Regions from separate parts of the Roseburia sp. AM51-8 genome, predicted to be linked through region 1. Evidence: predicted binding sites of a transcription regulator. Region 1 holds the regulator's gene; each other region holds the start of a gene.
What was found. The regulator HrcA, encoded in region 1, represses chaperone genes, less so after heat shock. The targets are predictions, from matches to a motif close to TGTTAGCACTCNNNNNNNNNGAGTGCTAACA.
Positions count from the first base shown of each region.

Region 2: a site for HrcA is predicted at 1,673-1,703, ahead of DW996_RS07595 (Hsp20/alpha crystallin family protein). Genes of this name have one in related genera too.
Region 3: a site for HrcA is predicted at 2,389-2,419, ahead of DW996_RS03150 (co-chaperone GroES). Genes of this name have one in related genera too.

Region 1 covers NZ_QUEY01000001.1:257,373-263,832, reverse strand. Annotated here, with positions in the region: gene grpE (nucleotide exchange factor GrpE) at 1-181, opposite strand, end outside; gene hrcA (heat-inducible transcriptional repressor HrcA) at 202-1,230, opposite strand; gene hemW (radical SAM family heme chaperone HemW) at 1,433-2,635, opposite strand; gene lepA (translation elongation factor 4) at 2,641-4,452, opposite strand; gene spoIIP (stage II sporulation protein P) at 4,528-5,640, opposite strand; gene gpr (GPR endopeptidase) at 5,745-6,460, opposite strand, start outside.
Region 2 covers NZ_QUEY01000003.1:145,840-152,299, reverse strand. Annotated here, with positions in the region: gene DW996_RS07605 (aspartate kinase) at 1-881, shown strand, start outside; gene DW996_RS07600 (CarD family transcriptional regulator) at 1,067-1,588, shown strand; gene DW996_RS07595 (Hsp20/alpha crystallin family protein) at 1,797-2,225, shown strand; gene DW996_RS07590 (DnaJ C-terminal domain-containing protein) at 2,302-3,279, shown strand; partial or broken gene clpB (ATP-dependent chaperone ClpB) at 3,307-5,897, shown strand; gene DW996_RS07580 (polysaccharide deacetylase family protein) at 5,979-6,460, shown strand, end outside.
Region 3 covers NZ_QUEY01000001.1:626,598-633,057, forward strand. Annotated here, with positions in the region: partial or broken gene DW996_RS03140 (DegV family protein) at 1-286, opposite strand, end outside; gene groL (chaperonin GroEL) at 422-2,041, opposite strand; gene DW996_RS03150 (co-chaperone GroES) at 2,071-2,355, opposite strand; gene DW996_RS03155 (DUF2974 domain-containing protein) at 2,519-3,697, opposite strand; gene DW996_RS03160 (DUF308 domain-containing protein) at 3,719-4,456, opposite strand; gene DW996_RS03165 (methylglyoxal synthase) at 4,475-4,945, opposite strand; gene DW996_RS03170 (CPBP family intramembrane glutamic endopeptidase) at 4,985-5,635, opposite strand; gene folK (2-amino-4-hydroxy-6-hydroxymethyldihydropteridine diphosphokinase) at 5,628-6,455, opposite strand; partial or broken gene folP (dihydropteroate synthase) at 6,458-6,460, opposite strand, start outside.

The DNA.
Region 1 (6,460 bases):
CATTTCCTTTTTCTTCCTCAGCTTCTTCTGCGGATTCTTCTTTTTCCTCCGCCTCCTCTTTGGTATCAGCGGCTTCTCCTGCCTCTGTACTTTCTGTATCTTTTTCTTCGGAAGTCTCTGTCTCGACTGTCTCGTCTACTTTGACTTCTTCCCTATCTTCCTGCTTCTTTTCCTCTGCCACTTTTACATCTCCTTCCTATGTCATTCCCTTTTCAAGATCTTGTCAAGCTGCGACTTAAGATTTTTCAGGTTATCCATGACATTTTCGTAATCCATACGCTTTGGTCCGATAATTCCTATCGTGCCCTTCACGCCCTCACCTAATTCATAGGTGGCTGTCACGACGCTGCAATCTTTCATTGTCTGGATCGGTGACTCATTTCCAATATATACCTGAATGCCGGTTTCTTCATCTCCCTGTGTCTCAGAGATCAGATCTGCCAGCGCCTGCTTTTCTTCAAAAGCACTGATCAACTCACTTGCTCTCTGGGAATCGGAAAGTTCCGGATATTTGAAAATATTCGTTGCTCCACTCGTATAAATCTCCAGATCGTCATCTTCGTGAATCGTCTCAGCCACGGTATTTAAGACTTGTGCAATGATCTCTTCGTGAATACCCGCCTGCTCTTTCATCTTGGTGATGAGCCCTAAGTTGATCTCATCGACGGTAAGCCCGTTCAAGTTGGTGTTCAAGAGCATGTTGAGTTTCAACATAGTCTCATTGCTCAGAGGTTCCTCAACCGGAATGATCTTGTTCTTTACGATGTTGCCTTCCATAACGACCACCGATAAGATCTGGTGTTCATCTACGGCAGATAACTGTACGAACTTGAGACGGTTGCGCTGGACACTCGGTGCAGATATCATCGTGGCGTACTGCGTATTGTTGGCAAGTACCTTGACGACCTGTTTTAAGAGTTGTTCCATCTTCTCCGTCTTTTCGATCATCAGATCCTTCATCTCGGTCACTTCCCGATCCTTGACTTCCATCAAGTGATCTACATAGAAACGGTAACCCTTATCGGAAGGAATACGTCCTGAAGAAGTATGCGGCTGTACGATGTAGCCCAGTTCCTCAAGATCCGACATCTCATTACGAATCGTAGCAGAACTCAGATTCAGATCTGACATCTTGGAAATGGTACGGGAACCAACCGGCTCTCCGGTTTCCAGATAGTTCTGTATGATGGCGTTTAAAATTTTCTCTTTTCTCTCACCTAATTCGTCCATCGGATACCTCATCTGATTTCCTTGTTTCTAAGATTGTTAGCACTCATTAACTTAGAGTGCTAATATCTTTAAACCTAATGTATCACTGCCCTTTTGCTTTGTCAACACTTCTCACAATTTTTTTTATTTATTTTTGTGAATTTTTTGTGGCGCAGGGACGCTCCTTTTGCCACATGGACTGTCCCCTTTGGCGCAGATGATCTTACAGGAGGAACTGTGCCAGGGCATAATTGCTCAGATCCATTCCCTTGTCGGTCAAAAAGATCCGCCCCTCTGCCACTTCTAGCAAAGCCTCCTGCCGCAAATGTTTGATGGTCTCGCCATAGACGGACTCTATCGAGCAGGAAAAGCACTTGGCAAAATCCTCTCTGGTAACTCCTGCATTCATGCGCAGTCCCAAAAACATAAATTCTTCCATGGCATCTTTTTTAGAAAGACTCGTTACTTCCTGCCATAAAGGCGACGTCAGATTTTCTGTTTCTTCTATATTATTAGAAGACAATTTGTCCGCACACAGATCCATATACTGATAGATGTCCCGCACATTTGCCATACGACGGTCGCTTACCATGGAGGCTGCGCCAATGCCAAGTCCCAGATAGTCGCCCCGCCGCCAATAAACGGTATTGTGATAGCAGGCATAACCTTCCCTGGCATAGTTGGATATCTCATATTGCTGATAGCCGTGTGCGATCAAAACGCTTTGTGCCATCTTGGACAGGCGGTATTCCTCGTCCTCGTCCGGCAAAAATTCTGTTTTCATCCCAGCATGCTGCTTGACCGCATCAAATTTATAGCGATCATAAAAAGGGGTTCCTTCTTCCACGATCAAAGAGTAGGCAGAGACATGTTCCGGTCGCAGGGCAATGACCTGCTCTAAAGTATGCATCAATTTTTCCGGGGTCTGTCTCGGCAATCCTGTCATAATATCCACGTTCAGATTGTAAAATCCGCTTTTGCGTGCCATATCAAAAGTCCGCAAAAACTGTTCGTAACTATGGATCCGTCCCAAGAGACGCAGTTCGTCATCATTAGCCGATTGCAGACCGATGCTTAAACGATTGATCCCCATCTTACGGTATGCGCTAAATTTTTCCATCGTTACCGTTCCCGGATTACATTCCATGGAAATCTCAGCATCCTGACCGATAGTAAATTTTTTATGTAGGGCATCCATGATCTTTCCCATATCCGATGCATCCAGCCAGGATGGGGTACCGCCACCAATATATATAGAAGAAACAGCAACTGATCGCAGTTGCTGTCCCATGTAAGCGATTTCTTTACAGAGGCTTTCGGCATATCTTTTTTGTATGTCATTATCATAGGCTCCTGATAAAAAATCGCAGTAATCACATTTTTTTACACAGAATGGAATGTGTAGATAAAGACTGACCTCTTTCATATTTACTAATCCTCGTCCAATTTTAACACGCTCATAAACGCCTCCTGCGGGATCTCTACATTGCCCACCTGGCGCATACGCTTCTTTCCTTCCTTCTGTTTTTCAAGCAATTTCTTCTTTCTGGAAATATCACCGCCATAACACTTGGCAAGCACATCTTTTCGCATAGCCTTGACCGTCTCTCTGGCAATGACCTTACTGCCGACCGCTGCCTGGATCGGGATCTCGAACAAATGACGCGGGATCTCTTCTTTTAATTTTTCACACATCTTGCGCCCACGTTCGTATGCCGTTCCACTGAATACGATAAAGGAAAGGGCATCCACTTCTTCCTTATTGATGAGGATATCCAGTTTGACCAGATCAGACTTGACATAGCCCTTCATCTCATAGTCAAAAGATGCATAGCCGCGGGATCTGGATTTTAAGGCATCAAAGAAATCATAGATGATCTCATTCAAAGGCAGGGTGTACTTGAGCAGGGCACGCGTTTCTTCCATATACTCCATACTGATGTAAGTTCCGCGCCTCTCCTGACACAGATCCATAATGGCTCCGATATACTCGCTCGTCACCATGATCTCCGCCTCTACGACAGGTTCTTCCATGTATTCGATCTCTGACGGATCCGGCAGATTGGATGGATTGGTCAACTCGATCATGGTGCCATCCGTCTTATACACACGATAAACAACGCCCGGTGCCGTTGTCACCAGATCCAGATTATACTCTCTTTCCAGTCTCTCCTGGATGATCTCCAGATGCAAAAGTCCAAGGAAACCACAGCGGAAACCAAAACCAAGGGCTACCGATGTCTCCGGTTCAAATTGTAAAGATGCATCATTTAACTGCAATTTTTCCAATGCGTCTCTTAGATCCGGGTACTTGGCTCCATCCGCCGGATACAGACCACAGTAGACCATAGGATTGACCTTTTTATAGCCCGGCAAAGGTTCCTTGCACGGATGCTTCTTGTGTGTGATCGTATCGCCCACGCGGGTATCTTTGACGTTCTTGATGCTGGCTGTCATATAACCGACCATGCCAGCAGAAAGTTCATCACAAGGGATAAATTGTCCGGCTCCAAAATAACCGACTTCTACAACATCCGCTGTCGCGCCTGTTGCCATCATCAGCACCTGATCTCCGGGACGAAGCGTTCCCTCCTTGATACGGCAAAAAACGATCACGCCCTTGTATGCATCATACAAAGAGTCAAAGATCAATGCCTGCAGCGGTGCCTTTGGATCACCGGTCGGTGCCGGCAATTTGGTAACGATCTGCTCTAAGACTTCCTCTACATTCAGACCGGTCTTGGCAGAGATCAGCGGTGCATCCTGCGCCTCTAAGCCGATCACATCCTCGATCTCGTCTTTGACACGCTGCGGCTCCGCACTTGGCAGATCGATCTTGTTGATGACCGGAAGGACATCCAGATCGTGATCCAATGCCAGATAGACATTTGCCAACGTCTGCGCCTCGATTCCCTGTGCCGCATCCACCACCAGAATAGCGCCGTCACATGCCGCCAGACTACGCGATACCTCATAGTTGAAATCCACGTGTCCCGGTGTGTCGATCAAGTTGAAAATATATTCTTCCCCGTCTTTTGCCTTGTAGATGATACGCACCGCCTGAGACTTGATCGTGATACCACGCTCACGCTCCAGATCCATATTATCCAAGACCTGTGCCTGCATCTCACGATCGGTAAGCAGGCCCGTCATCTCAATGATACGGTCTGCCAGTGTTGACTTGCCGTGATCGATATGGGCTACAATACAAAAGTTACGAATTTTGCTCTGATCTATTGCCATGAAAATTTATCCTCCGCATTTCCTATCGAAAATTTGCTCATTTGGTTAGATTATACCATAGGAATACGCGTCTTCTCAAGTGTGCGATTGTCCCAATAGTACATAGGCAAGGATATTGGCGAGCGGATCCATGGCATTATAGACCTCCTCAAAGGTGTTGGTCTGCGCCCCCACCTCGATCAGCATGGACTTGGGGCACATATGCATATTATAACGATAGCCCTTCAAAAAGACCGGTCTGGTAAAGCCCGGATACAGTTCTGCCGCCGCGATCTGCATTTGCAGAGAAGTTGCCAGATTATCCTGCAGATTCGGATTTTGCAGATAATCGATCGGACCGGTCGATGTCGTTCTGCTCAGCCCATTGAAGAACATGATCTTTGCCGTCTGCTTGCCACCTATATCCGTCACCAGATGGACATCATCCCCCACACCATCTCTATGTAGATCGATCACAACCTGTATGGTCGGATTGTCCGCCAAGACCTGCCTGATCTCCGGTTCCGCGTTGGAATAGGCATAATCGCGCCCATCCACGTCATATTTGCCCCGATGATGCAAGACAGGAATCCCATAGGTATCCTGCAAAAGGCTTGTCAGGCGATCCCCCAGCCCCATGACCGTCATCCCTTCCGATCCATCCGAGTCCACAAATCCTTCTTGTGAATGTGTATGATAGATCAAAATGACTGGTCCTCCCACATTTGTATCAATGGTCAGATCTTTTGCTAAAAGTTGCCCCGGATTCAGTTCCGAGGAATCGATCGTCGTTGTGCGGTCAATCCGATAAAAGTTTTTGACCAGATAATCAAAGTCCAGCAGTTTATCCCGATTGACCTCTGCCTGCTTTGTCCAAACCGGTGTCGCTGTAGCAGCCACATTTTCTGCCCCGGCCGCAGCGATCGGATCCTGTGTCTCCTCCTCATCCCCATTTGCCTTTTGCGCATCTGCACTGATTTCTATGTTGGCATTTTTTGTATCTTCTTGCTTGCCGGAATTTTCTATGGCAGCCAGCAGAGTCAGTTCATCTTTTGACTCATCTTCCCCATAGACATATGCCATGACCGGTGTTGCCAATTCCATCTGCTGTAAGAGCAGGTCTGACAAAGATGCCTCTGTCGTTTGAAAGCAGAACACCGGCACACATAATTTTAATAATTGATAATACAAAGACCACTTGGCACTCACAAATCTCTCCTTTTCCCCACGCACCAATATATGCGTTTTTTTTCGAGATATGCCTGCCTATGCCAAAGGGGACGCTCCTTATGGCAAAAGGAACGTCCCTGTGGCTAGACTCTTGGGACAAAAGTCATGTTGAGTCCTTCCGATATCGTAAAACTCAGGCGGTTGACCGCCTCGTCAATGTCTTTGGATGTCACATACATGGTATTTAACTTGGGTGAGATCAGGCTACGCACAGAGGCTTCCATCTCCTCCGGTTCTGATTTGTTTTCCTCCATGAGCCCCATACAAAAATCCGCAATGATGGTCGCTGCATCAACGACTGTCGGAATACCGATCGCGATCACAGGGATGCCCAGATGCTCCTCGGTAATGGCATTACGGTAATTGCCAACACCGGATCCCGGAATGATGCCTGTATCTGTGATCTGGATCGTCCGGTTGAGCCTTTTGATGCTGCGCGCGGCAAGCGCGTCCACTGCAATGACCAGATCCGGCTTGGTTTCGGCAACAATTCCACGCAGGATCTCCACGGTCTCCATGCCTGTCTGCGCCATGACCCCCGGCACAATGCCACTGATACTGCAGCACTGATCCAGTTCCACCAGATATTTTCCGAACTCCTCCAACAAATGTCTGGTGATAAACAGATGATCGATCACTTTCGGACCCAGGGCATCCGGCGTGACCTCCCGGTTTCCCAAACCAATGACTAAGATCTTGGCATTTCTATAATCTTTTGGCAAAAAGGTCTTCAACTGCTCGGAAAAGATTTCCGAGATTTCCCGATGGTAGCCGCCGTCTTCTTCCATCATCTGATCCG
Region 2 (6,460 bases), on a different contig from region 1:
ATTATAAGACAGATAAGGTGATGGCAGAACGTCTCTCGCATGTAGAAAAGGCCGTGATTCCAGGCTTTTACGGAAGTGATAGCAATGGCAATGTAAAGACATTCTCCAGAGGTGGATCTGATATTACAGGATCGATTGTATCGAAGGCCGTACATGCCAGCGTATATGAGAACTGGACGGATGTTTCCGGATGTCTGGTTGCAGATCCTAGAATTGTAGAGGACGCGCAGCCAATCAGAGTGATTACTTACAGAGAATTGCGCGAGCTTTCTTACATGGGAGCCTCCGTGCTGCATGAAGATGCAATCTTCCCGGTACGCAAAGCGGGCATCCCGATCAATATTAAGAATACCAATGCGCCGGAAGAACCGGGAACTATGATTGTAGAAAGCACCTGTCAAAAGGCAGATTATACCATTACCGGTATCGCCGGTAAGAGGGGCTTTGTAGCAGTCAATATTGATAAAGATATGATGAACTCAGAAGTGGGCTTCTGTCGTAAAGCACTGGAGGCATTTGAAGAGAATGGTATTTCCATTGAGCATATGCCATCCGGTATTGATACCATGACGGTCTTTGTTCATCAGGAAGAATTCGAGGGCAAGGAGCAGCAGGTTATTTCTTCCATCCGTCGTCTCGTAAATCCGGACATCATTGATCTGGAAGCGGATCTGGCACTGATCGCTGTCGTTGGCCGTGGCATGAAGTCTACCCGTGGTACAGCAGGAAGGATCTTCTCTGCACTGGCACATGCCAACATCAATGTTAAGATGATCGATCAGGGATCTTCCGAGTTGAACATCATCATCGGTGTCAGCAACAATGATTTTGACAATGCAATTAAGGCTATTTACGATATCTTTGTGATGACACAGATCTAGATATATGGATCTTTTAAGGCACCTTTTGATAGGTGCCTTTTGTTTGTGAAAAATATCCATTTGCGTTTCAGATATACTTTGTGAAAATTCGCCCTTACATTTTTTGCCAAAAGTTGATAAAATATATATGTATATAGGTAAAATGTGTGTAAATTGTCGTGGACTCGATGGAGTTGTCGAAATTGGTGAAAGGATGTGTCAAGATGTTTGAAGTGGGCGAACGAGTAGTGTATGGTCATCATGGTGTATGCGAGATTGTAAAGATCGACACCCTGGATATGCCGAATGTGCCAAAAGACCGGCAGTATTATTATTTGTCGCCGACGACAGATGGCACCAGCATCATGTATGCACCGGTGGACAATCCCAAACTTTCCATTCGCCGGGTTATGACCAAGGATGATGTCATGTCACTGATCAAGGCGATGCCGCAGATCGATATGTTAAACGTGACCAATGACAAGCAGCGTGAGAACGAATACAAGGAGTGCATCCGTAGTCTGGACGGCAAGGAATGGGTTCGTCTATTAAAGACCGTACGGGAGCGTGGACGCGGACGCATGGAAAAGGGCAAGAAGATGACTGCCTTAGATGAGCGTTACATGAAGATGGCGGAGATGCAGTTGTACTCGGAGATTTCCGCGGTGCTGGAGATCCCCCGCAATCAGGTGGAGAACTTTATCGAAGAACATATGGTAGTCGCATAAAATAAAGAAAGAGTAAACAGCAATCCCCAGATGGAAAAGATCCGTCTGGGGATTTTTGTGACGATTTTGTGAATTTTCAAAAATTATTAGCACTCACTATTGACGAGTGCTAATAAAGGTGCTATAACATAATTGTCAAAAGAAAAGACATTAAAACAATGAGATAAGAAAACAAATAGTTTTGATGATATGGAAGGAGCGATGACTTATGTTAATGCCTAGTATTTTTGGAAATGATTTTATGGATGATTTCTTTGTATTCCCACAGGAGAGAAAGACCACACCGACTGCTAAGGCAAACCTGATGCAGACGGATGTCAAAGAAACAGAGACAGGTTACGAAGTGGTGATTGATCTTCCGGGATATAGTAAGGAAAATGTAAACGCGGAATTGAAGGATGGCTATCTGATCATCAGTGCTACAACGAGCACGAATGACGAGGAGAAATCCGAAGATGGCAAGTACATTCGCAAGGAGCGTTACAGTGGTTCCTGCCAGAGAAGTTTTTATGTAGGTGAAGATATCACCCATGAGGACATCAAGGCGAAATTTGAAAACGGTACTTTGAAGTTGGATATTCCAAAGAAGGAAGCCCAGCCGAAGGTAGAGCAGAAAAAGACGATCGCCATTGAGTGATCGATGATAGGAACAAAAGAGGCTGGCTACAATCCGTAGCCAGTTTTCTTTTAAATAAGAAAGTAGGTGAGTTGGGATGTCTGCCAAGAGAGATTATTATGAAGTCTTGGGTGTCGACAAGAAAGCAGATGAGAGTACGATAAAGAAAGCGTTTCGGCGATTGGCAAAGAAATACCATCCCGATACCAATGCGGGGGATGCAAAGGCGGAAGAAAAGTTTAAAGAGATCACAGAAGCCTATGATGTCTTGAGTGATAAAGAAAAAAGAAAGTTGTACGACCAGTTTGGACACGCTGCCTTTACAGAAGGCTTTGATCCGAACCAGGCAAGTGGTTTTGGCGGCTCCGGCTTCGGGGGAACCAAGTTCTATCGCAATGGTGATGGCATGGAGTTTCATTTTGAAGGCGGCAATATGGATGATATGGGAGATATCTTTGATTCCATCTTTGGAGGTGCTTTTGGTGGTGGTGGCTCCGGTTTTGGCGGCAGATCTCAGGGCTTTGGCAACCGTGCAATGAAAGGAAAAGATCTGCATGCAGAGATCACCATATCCTTTGAAGATGCAGCCTTTGGCTGTGACAAGCAGATCACGATCTCTGATCCATCCGGCAGACAGCCGCAGACTTTGTCGGTGCATATTCCGGCAGGAATCGATGAGGGGAAGACTGTACGACTTGCAGGAAAAGGTCAGCCGGGCATAAATGGTGGCAAGAATGGTGATCTGATGCTGGCAGTCCATGTGCTTGACAGTAAGGCTTTCCGTAGGGAAGGCATGGATGTCTATTCGACCATCCGTGTGCCATTTGTAACGGCAGCCCTGGGCGGATCTGCCAGAGTCCACACCTTGTACGGCGATGTCGAGTGTCAGATCAAAGAGGGCACCCAGTCCGGCAGCAAGATCCGTCTGAAAAATAAGGGTATCGTCTCCATGCGGAATGCGCAATTCCACGGCGATCAGTACGTGACCGTGGAGGTCGATGTGCCGAGACATCTGAATGCGATGGCAAAACAAAAATTAAGAGAATATGCAGGTGCAGAAAGAGCGTCTGCGTGATAAGATAAGATTTAGGAGGTGAAGCATATGAACATCCAGAAATTTACACAAAAGTCAATGGAAGCAGTGCAGGACTGTGAGAAATTGGCATATGAATATGGAAATCAGGAGATCGAACAGGAACATCTTTTGGTCGCTCTTTTGCAGCAGGAAAATGGACTGATCCCGCAGATGATCGAAAAGATGGAGATACAGTTAGAACATTTTAAGGATAATGCCATCCGGCATCTGGAGGCAAGGACAAAAGTCTCCGGGGGGCAGGTCTATGTCGGTAAGGACTTAAATCAGGTACTCATCCATGCAGAGGATGAGGCAAAGGCGATGGGGGACGAGTATGTCTCCGTCGAGCACCTTTTCCTTGCCATGATCCGTTACCCGAATCGTGCCATCAAGGAAATCTTTAAGGAGTATGGCATTACCAGAGACCGCTTTTTACAGGCACTTTCTACCGTGCGGGGCAACCAGAGGGTGATGACGGACAATCCGGAAGCAACCTATGATACCTTGGAGAAATACGGTTATGATATGGTCGAACGTGCCAGAGACCAGAAACTTGATCCGGTCATCGGACGAGACGCAGAGATCCGCAATGTGATTCGTATCCTATCCCGTAAGACCAAGAATAACCCGGTACTGATCGGTGAGCCGGGTGTCGGCAAAACGGCAGCTGTAGAGGGTCTGGCACAGCGAATTGTCCGCGGGGATGTACCGGAAGGACTGAAGGACAAGAAGTTGTTTGCCCTGGATATGGGTGCACTGGTCGCCGGTGCAAAATATCGTGGTGAGTTTGAGGAACGTCTGAAAGCTGTTTTGGATGAGATTAAGAATTCCGATGGCGAGATCATCCTCTTTATCGATGAACTGCATACCATCGTTGGTGCCGGAAAGACAGACGGTGCCATGGATGCGGGCAATATGTTAAAACCAATGCTTGCGCGTGGAGAATTGCATTGTATCGGTGCAACGACTCTGGATGAATACAGGGAATACATTGAAAAAGATCCGGCGCTGGAGCGACGTTTTCAGCCGGTTATGGTGGATGAACCATCGGTCGAAGACACCATTTCCATCCTGCGTGGTCTGAAAGAACGTTATGAAGTATTCCATGGCGTTAAGATCACAGATGGTGCGTTGGTTTCTGCGGCAACTTTATCCAACCGTTATATCTCAGACCGTTTCCTGCCGGATAAGGCGATCGATCTGGTCGATGAGGCGTGTGCCTGATCAAGACGGAATTGGATTCCATGCCGACAGAGTTGGACGAACTCAACCGTCGTATCATGCAGCTTCAGATCGAGGAGACTGCGCTGAAAAAAGAGGACGATCATTTGAGTCAGGAGCGTCTGGAAAATCTGCAAAAAGAACTTTCCGAACTGCGGGAGAAATTCTCCGGACAGAAAGCCCAGTGGGATAATGAAAAGCACGCAGTAGAAAAGGTTTCCCAGTTACGAGAGGAACTGGAGAGCCTGCGCAATGAGATTAAGATCGCCCAGCAGAATTATGATCTGGAAAAGGCGGCAGAACTCCAATACGGCAAACTGCCACAGTTGGAAAAGCAGTTGGAGCAGGAAGAAGAACTGATCAAGAATAAGGATATGAGTCTTGTCCACGAGAGCGTGACCGAGGAGGAGATCGCCCGTATCATCTCCCGCTGGACCGGTATTCCGGTGGCAAAATTAAATGAGAGCGAGCGCAATAAGACCCTGCACTTAGCAGAGGAACTCCACAAGCGGGTCATCGGTCAGGATGAGGGCGTGACCAAGGTCAGTGAAGCCATCATCCGTTCCAAAGCGGGTATCAAAGACCCGGACAAACCGATCGGATCCTTCCTTTTCTTAGGACCTACCGGTGTAGGTAAGACGGAACTGGCAAAGACATTGGCGGCAAGCCTGTTTGACGATGAGAACAACATGGTACGTCTGGATATGAGCGAGTACATGGAGAAGTATTCCGTTTCCCGTCTGATCGGAGCGCCTCCTGGATATGTCGGCTATGATGAGGGCGGACAACTGACAGAGGCAGTCCGCAGAAAACCTTATTCCGTTGTCCTCTTTGACGAGGTGGAAAAGGCGCACCCGGATGTCTTCAATGTCCTCTTGCAGGTCTTAGACGATGGACGTATCACAGATTCACAGGGCAGGACGGTTGACTTTAAAAATACCATTATCATCATGACCAGTAATTTGGGGTCTTCCTATCTGTTGGAGGGCATTGATGAAAATGGCAATATCCGACCGGAAGCCGAAGATGCCGTGATGAACGAACTGCGTCAGCATTTCAGACCGGAATTTTTGAACCGTCTGGATGAGACCATTTTGTTCAAGCCGCTTACCAAGGATAATATCGGTCATATCGTGACGCTTCTCATGGAGGAGTTGAACGGACGTCTGGCAGACCGTGAGATCCGTGTGGAATTGTCACCGGAGGCAGAGACCTACATTGTCGATCATGGTTATGATCCGATCTATGGTGCAAGACCACTCAAGCGGTATCTGCAAAAGTATGTAGAGACCATGGCAGCCAAATGCATTTTGGCAGATGAAGTGGATATGGGCGATACCATTTATATTGATGTAGCGGGTACAGAATTGACCGCTGTCGTAAAGCATCAGGCATAAAAGAGCACATTTTTCATATACTATAGTATGAAGAATAAGAGCAGAGCCAGTCTTGGCAAAAAGTCAGGGCTGGCTTTTTTTATGAAAAAGAAGTATATCCTGACTGGACTTTTTGGACTGCTTGTGACGTGTGGCGGACTTTTCTGGCAGTATGCGGTCTATGAAGGATCGGACCCGGTGCGAAAGACTGCGACAGTCATAAGCAATGCAGACTGGGCAGACCCGGCGGAAAAACTCGTAGCCCTGACTTTTGATGACGGTCCCCATCCGGTCTATACAGAGGAGATCCTTGATGTCTTGGATCAGGCAGGTATAAAGGCGAGTTTTTTTATGATGGGAAAAGAAGCAGAACTCTATCCGGATGTTGTAAAAAAGGTAAGCGATGCCGGGCATCTGATCGGAAATCACACTTATACGCACGCCAATGTCTGCCAGATCTCCGCGGATGAGACAACAGAGGAGATAACAAAGACGAATGATATTTTAGAAGGTCTGACCGGAAAACGTCCGCAATTTTTCCGCCCGCCGTTTGGTTGCAAAAATGAGACCTTGGAAAAGCAGAC
Region 3 (6,460 bases), 370 kb from region 1:
CAGGAACTGCTGAGTCCGCTGGACAAAGGAATATATACGACCTCATCATATTCCTCAAGCAGACTTTCCCACTTGTCGATCACATCACCTACGACCGGCATGGAAGTTTGATCTCTGCCCCCTCTGCCTGTCTTGCAAAGAACTGGTCTGTCGTAAGATCCACGCCTTCATAAAAGACCTCGTCATTGATATAGACCGGTGTCGGGAAGACGTAAATCCCTGCCTGCTCGGCTTCTTCCTGTGTGATTCCGCTGTTACTGTCTGTTAAAATCGCTACTTTACTCATATGGTCCTCATTTCGTTTTTATCCATCTTGTGCATGTCTTCACACACATGGTTTATCATACCATACTTTATAGGTACTGGCAAATGCGTTTTGCACAAAAAAAGGGCGGCGTTTCCGCCGTCCTTTTTAAAGATCTTACATCATTCCCATACCCGGATTTGCTGGCATTTCTGGTGCCGGTTCCTTGATGTCTGCAACAACAGATTCTGTTGTAAGCAAGGTAGATGCAACAGAGCATGCATTCTGTAATGCGCTACGTGTTACCTTGACAGGATCCAGGATACCTGCCTCTACCATATTGACATAAGTCTCATTATAAGCATCAAAGCCAAATCCCGGCTGTGCTTCTCTTACCTTATTGATGATAACGCTTCCTTCCAATCCGGCATTTGCTGAAATATGGAAAAGCGGAGCCTCCAGCGCCTTTAATACAACCTTGGCACCTGTCTTTTCATCACCTTCCAGAGAATCAACCAGTTTTGCAACTTCCTTGGAAGCGTGGATGTAAGCAGATCCGCCACCTGCGATGATACCTTCCTCTACAGCAGCACGTGTTGCGTTTAAGGCATCTTCCATACGGAGTTTGCTTTCTTTCATTTCTGTCTCGGTAGCAGCACCTACACGGATAACGGCAACGCCACCGGCAAGTTTAGCCAGACGCTCCTGTAATTTCTCTTTATCGAACTCAGAAGTTGTCTCTTCGATCTGTCCACGGATCTGTGATACTCTGGCTGCAATGGCATCCTTATCACCCTCGCCGTCAACGATAACGGTAGACTCTTTCTGAACCTTAACTGATTTTGCACGACCAAGTTGATCCATGGTAGCATCCTTTAATTCCAGACCTACTTCTTCAGAGATTACCTGACCACCGGTAAGGATGGCGATATCCTGTAACATTTCTTTTCTGCGGTCGCCATAACCAGGTGCCTTAACAGCAACAACATTGAAAGTACCTCTCAACTTGTTCAGGATCAGGGTTGTAAGGGCTTCACCCTCTACATCCTCTGCAATGATAAGAAGACGGGATCCTGACTGCACGATCTGCTCTAAGAGTGGCAGGATTTCCTGAATATTGCTGATCTTCTTGTCTGTGATCAGGATATATGGATCATCCAGAACGGCTTCCATCTTATCCATATCGGTTGCCATATATGCTGAAATATAACCACGGTCAAACTGCATACCTTCTACCAAGTCAAGTTCCGTCTGCATGGTCTTAGATTCCTCGATCGTGATAACGCCATCATTGGAAACCTTTTCCATGGCATCTGCTACCATGTTACCAACGGCTTCATCACCTGCTGAAATTGCAGCGACCTTAGCGATCTGCTCTTTTCCGCTGACCTTTTCAGACATGGAAACAATAGATTCTACTGCGGCATCTGTAGCCTTCTTCATACCTTTACGAAGAACGATCGGATTTGCTCCGGCTGCTAAGTTCTTCATACCTTCTTTGATCATAGCCTGTGCCAATACGGTTGCGGTTGTTGTACCATCACCGGCAACATCATTGGTCTTGGTAGCAACTTCCTTGACAAGTTGTGCTCCCATGTTCTCAAACGGATCTTCCAATTCGATCTCTTTTGCAATGGTAACACCATCGTTTGTGATGAGTGGAGCACCGTAAGACTTATCCAAAACAACGTTGCGTCCCTTTGGTCCGATCGTAACTCTGACAGTGTCAGCCAACTGATCTACACCTGCTTCTAATGCTTTCCTAGCTTCTGCGCCATATTTAATTTCCTTAGCCATAATTTAATCCTTCTTTCTTATATCTATTTTTACTCTACTACAGCAAGAATGTCATTCTGACGAACGATGATATAATCTTCGCCTTCTAACTTTACTTCTGTTCCGGCATACTTGGAATAGATGACCTTCTGACCAGCCTTAACCTGCATAACAACCTCTTTACCCTCTACCATTCCGCCAGGACCTACGGCAATAACCTCTGCCTCCATTGGCTTTTCCTGTGCTGCACTTGCCAGGATAATGCCTGACTTTGTCGTTTCTTCTGCCTGACACTGTTTTAAAACAACGCGATCTGTTAATGGTACTAATTTCATTTCTATATGCCTCCTTATATTTCTCTCATTCTTTGTTAGCACTCACTTTGTACGAGTGCTAACCACAATTCATATAATAGGATTCTAAGAACCAAGTTGCAACTTTAGTCACATCCAATAATTCCAAGAATCCTATCTTTATCTAACGTATACTCTTATTTTCTCACTTTTTCTTACGCTCAATACTTTTTGTCGTATTCATAAGCATTTCTGACAGCGGGTTGTGAAAGAGTTTTTCCTGCACATTATCTGCAAAGGTCTCTCCGCTGGAATAGGCAAAACGGCGAATGACATCCTTTAAGACCTGCTGCTTTTCCACCGGCATGGCAGATAGGGTCTTAGAGATATTGGTCATCATGGAAAATTTGTTTGCCGTCAGTTCGTCCAGCGTCGTTGCTCCGGTCGATTGCAGGGTACCAAATAAGATATTGACAAATTCTTCCCTCTCCTCCGCACTCAGACCATAGATCCAATTTTTTAAAGTACGATCCAGCATCACGGAAGACTCTGACAGATTTTCGGCAAAAACAAAATGATTGCCAAGGACTTCCCATGACATGGCATCATGCTGCATGGCGCCGGTCTGTGAACTCTTTACCACCCGATGATCCATCTCGTTTTCCAAAAGCATGCCAACAATGGAAGATTCCGGTATGGTACTGACGACCCGGGGCATAATGCGCTCATAAGACTCCTGCGTCGTGATCTCTTTTAAAAAGCCCGGACCATCATTGGAATAAACACAAGTAATGCGATCCTGAATGGCAGGCTGGCAAAATGCAGATGCATATACGGCAAAGTTGCCGCCCTTGGAATGTCCTCCTACAAGCAGTTCATAAGAAGTATCGCCATAGCAGTCATTCAGATACTGGGCTGCCCGGATCTGTCCCTCCGTCTGATAAAGGAAAGACATATTAAAGTCTTCTTTCCAGCCGACAATGGTATTATCCGTCCCGCGGAATGCCACATAGACCCTGTCATCATCTAAAAGAAAAGACAAAACCGAAAACTGGGTCTGATTTTCTTCGTCGATCTCATTGACATAGTTCATAAGCCGCAGATTTTGAAAACGTGCAGATGCTACCATCTTGTGCATCAAAAAAGGTGCGACCTTGGTGGTAGAGTTCTTCGCCATGATCTCTTCTTCTGAATACATAGAAAAGAAGCGATCGTGTGCCTCCCGGATCGTGATCCATTGTCCCTTTTGATTCAAGCCCGGGACAATGCCGCCAAAATCTGTGTATGCCAGTTCTGCTAAGACCAGATTATCTACTTCATTAAAGGGGTCAATCTCCATGGTAATATCACCACGCCAATCTAAATAATCCGAAATATTTGCCATGCCAAACTCCTTTCAAAAATCCTACACTTCTTCCTCTACCAAGGCAGAATCCGCTTGATCTGTATCCGGCAGTGGATCACTTTCTGTCTCATCGGCATGGTCCTCTTCCACTTCCTCCGTAATAGCCGTGGTCGTCTCCTGCTTGCCTTCAAACCACTGGTCGGATTCTTCGATATTGCGTTCCAACTCCCGTTTGCTTTCCTTGTGATAATGCTTGGTCCTCACCCCAACAAAACACAGGGATAAGAGTGCAAATGCACCAACCATGATCAGGATACCATAAAAGGCAGTCTCATACCTTGTTATCATATTCCTGATATCCAGTAATATGACAACCGATCCTGCTACGGAAAGCAGGGAAAAGATCAGACTGACGATCCAAAGATCTCCATGTAAGTTCTTTAACTGGACGGTGTTCTGCAACATGACAACGCCCTCGATCAGAACCAGGATACCCAGATAATTGGGTATGGAGTCCGCAATATCCTGTGCACGGATCAAATCAATGGCTCCCAAGATCACGACCAGCGTGCCGACCGAAAAGCCATAATTGGTCGTTCTCTGAAATTCCTTATGTAAAAAGTAACGGCTGATCATCCAGATGCCCCATACCAAAAGACAGGCACCGGCACCGTAGCAGAAATAGATCATCCTGACCGCATCCGTAAATAACATGATGCAGCCCACGGCGATCAAGAGGATCGACATAAAGACGATCGCAATATTTCCAACAACATTGGGATTATCCTGTTTGCTCATCCATTCCTCCCCACTGTCTTACAGTGTTTCTGCTCTCTCTGAAATGTTCTTCTTGAAGTTGATCACATCATGATTGTATTCCTTGTCGATGAAATCCGATGTGATGATAAAGTCAGCCGTTGCCTTGTTGTTAGCGATCGGAATGTCATAGACCTGTGCGATACGAAGCAGTGCCTTTACATCCGGGTCATGCGGCTGTGCCGTAAGCGGATCGGAGAAGAAAATGATCAGATCGATCTTGCCCTCTACGACCTTGGCTCCTACCTGCTGGTCACCGCCTAAAGGACCGCTGTTATAACCGCGTACCGGAAGTCCTGTACGATCTGTGATCATACGCGCGGTCGTGCCGGTACCGCATAAAAAGTGCTTCTTTAATTCTTCTTTGTGTTCTTCACACCATGCAATGATCTCAGCCTTTTTTCCGTCATGTGCAATGAGTGCAATGTTCTTTTGCTTACCAATGGTAAGTGTGATCTTGCTGTCGTCCATAATCAGATCCTCCTTATGTCTCTTTTAAAAATGTCTTATCTATCCGAGGCTTGCCAATATGACAACGATAAAATTCGTCAATCCATGAGCCACGATAACGACCCAGAGTTTGCGCGTTTTGATATATACCGTTGCGATCGCAAGACCTACCAGAAATCCATATAAGAATTGTACCACATTAAAGTGCATGATACCAAAACAAAATGCAGAAATAATGACTGCAATTTTTTCGTCATACCAGAGGCTCAACTGCCCGCATACGATCCCACGGTAGACCAGTTCCTCCAAAATCGGAATACTGATGCAATTTGCAAAGATCTTGGTCAAAAGACCGCCCGCATAAAGCGTGGCATTCGCCTGGGCATAGCCGGAAGAATAAGCCACCAGCGGCGTATGGGAAATGATGAAATTTAAGATCAGTCCCAATGCCACAACACCAAGGATATACAGACATTCTCTTGGGAAAGTCTCTTTATCCCAGACTTTTTCTGCCCGCACGATCGGGGCTTTTTTGTAAATACCATAGCAAAAAGGTATGGTCAAAAGGCTGGCGATCCCCAGCAAAAACAAATGACTGGCGTGTGCGCCAAAAAGCAGGCGCAGTGCCACGAAAAATACATTGTATAGCAGATAATATACCACAATCGGATAAATGATCTGCCAGAGTCTGTTTGTCCGAAACTTACGCATTTTCTTTTTCCTTCAACATGTAATAGAGATCATAGATGGTACGTCTTCTGACCGGATGTACCAGTCCCGGTGCGATCTGCATGAGCGGTTCTAAGACAAACATGCGGTTGCACATATCAATATGCGGCACGATCAGGTTTTTGGTATGGATGCAGGCATCATCATACAAAAGAATATCCAGATCCAGTGTCCGTGGTCCCCAGTGGATCTCGCGCTTACGGTCTGCTTTCTCCTCGATCCTATGTAAAAAGGCAAGCAGGTCTTCCGGTGATAAAAGGGTCTCTATGGTCGCTGCCCCATTTAAGAACTTATCCTGATCCACATATCCATAAGGCTCGGTTTCTATATAGTCTGAAACAATGACATTTCTGACATTAGGATCACTGATCAACTCTTCCATGGCATCGGTCAGATACTTTTCCTTGTCGCCCATATTGCTTCCGATTGCAAGGGCTACCTGATGCCATGCCTTTTCTACCTTGACACCCACGTTTGCAAACTCCATAGGAATCGGTGCATGCGGTTTTTTGATCTCTAAAACTAACTTTTGTACGCCCGGAAAAGCATACATGATGGATGTTGCAAGTTCGTCTGCTACCTTTTCCAAGAGATCATGTGCATTTTCCGCAAAATATTTTTTGATAAAAAGACATACATTTCCATAGTCCACCGTATTTGACAGGTCATCGGAATGAATCGCTCCGGCAAAGGAAGTATCAATCCAGCAATTCACGACAAAGATCTGTCCTTCCTCTTTTTCCTGTTCATATACGCCGTGGTATCCAAATACTTCTAATCCTTCTACTATGATCTGTTCCATTTTTA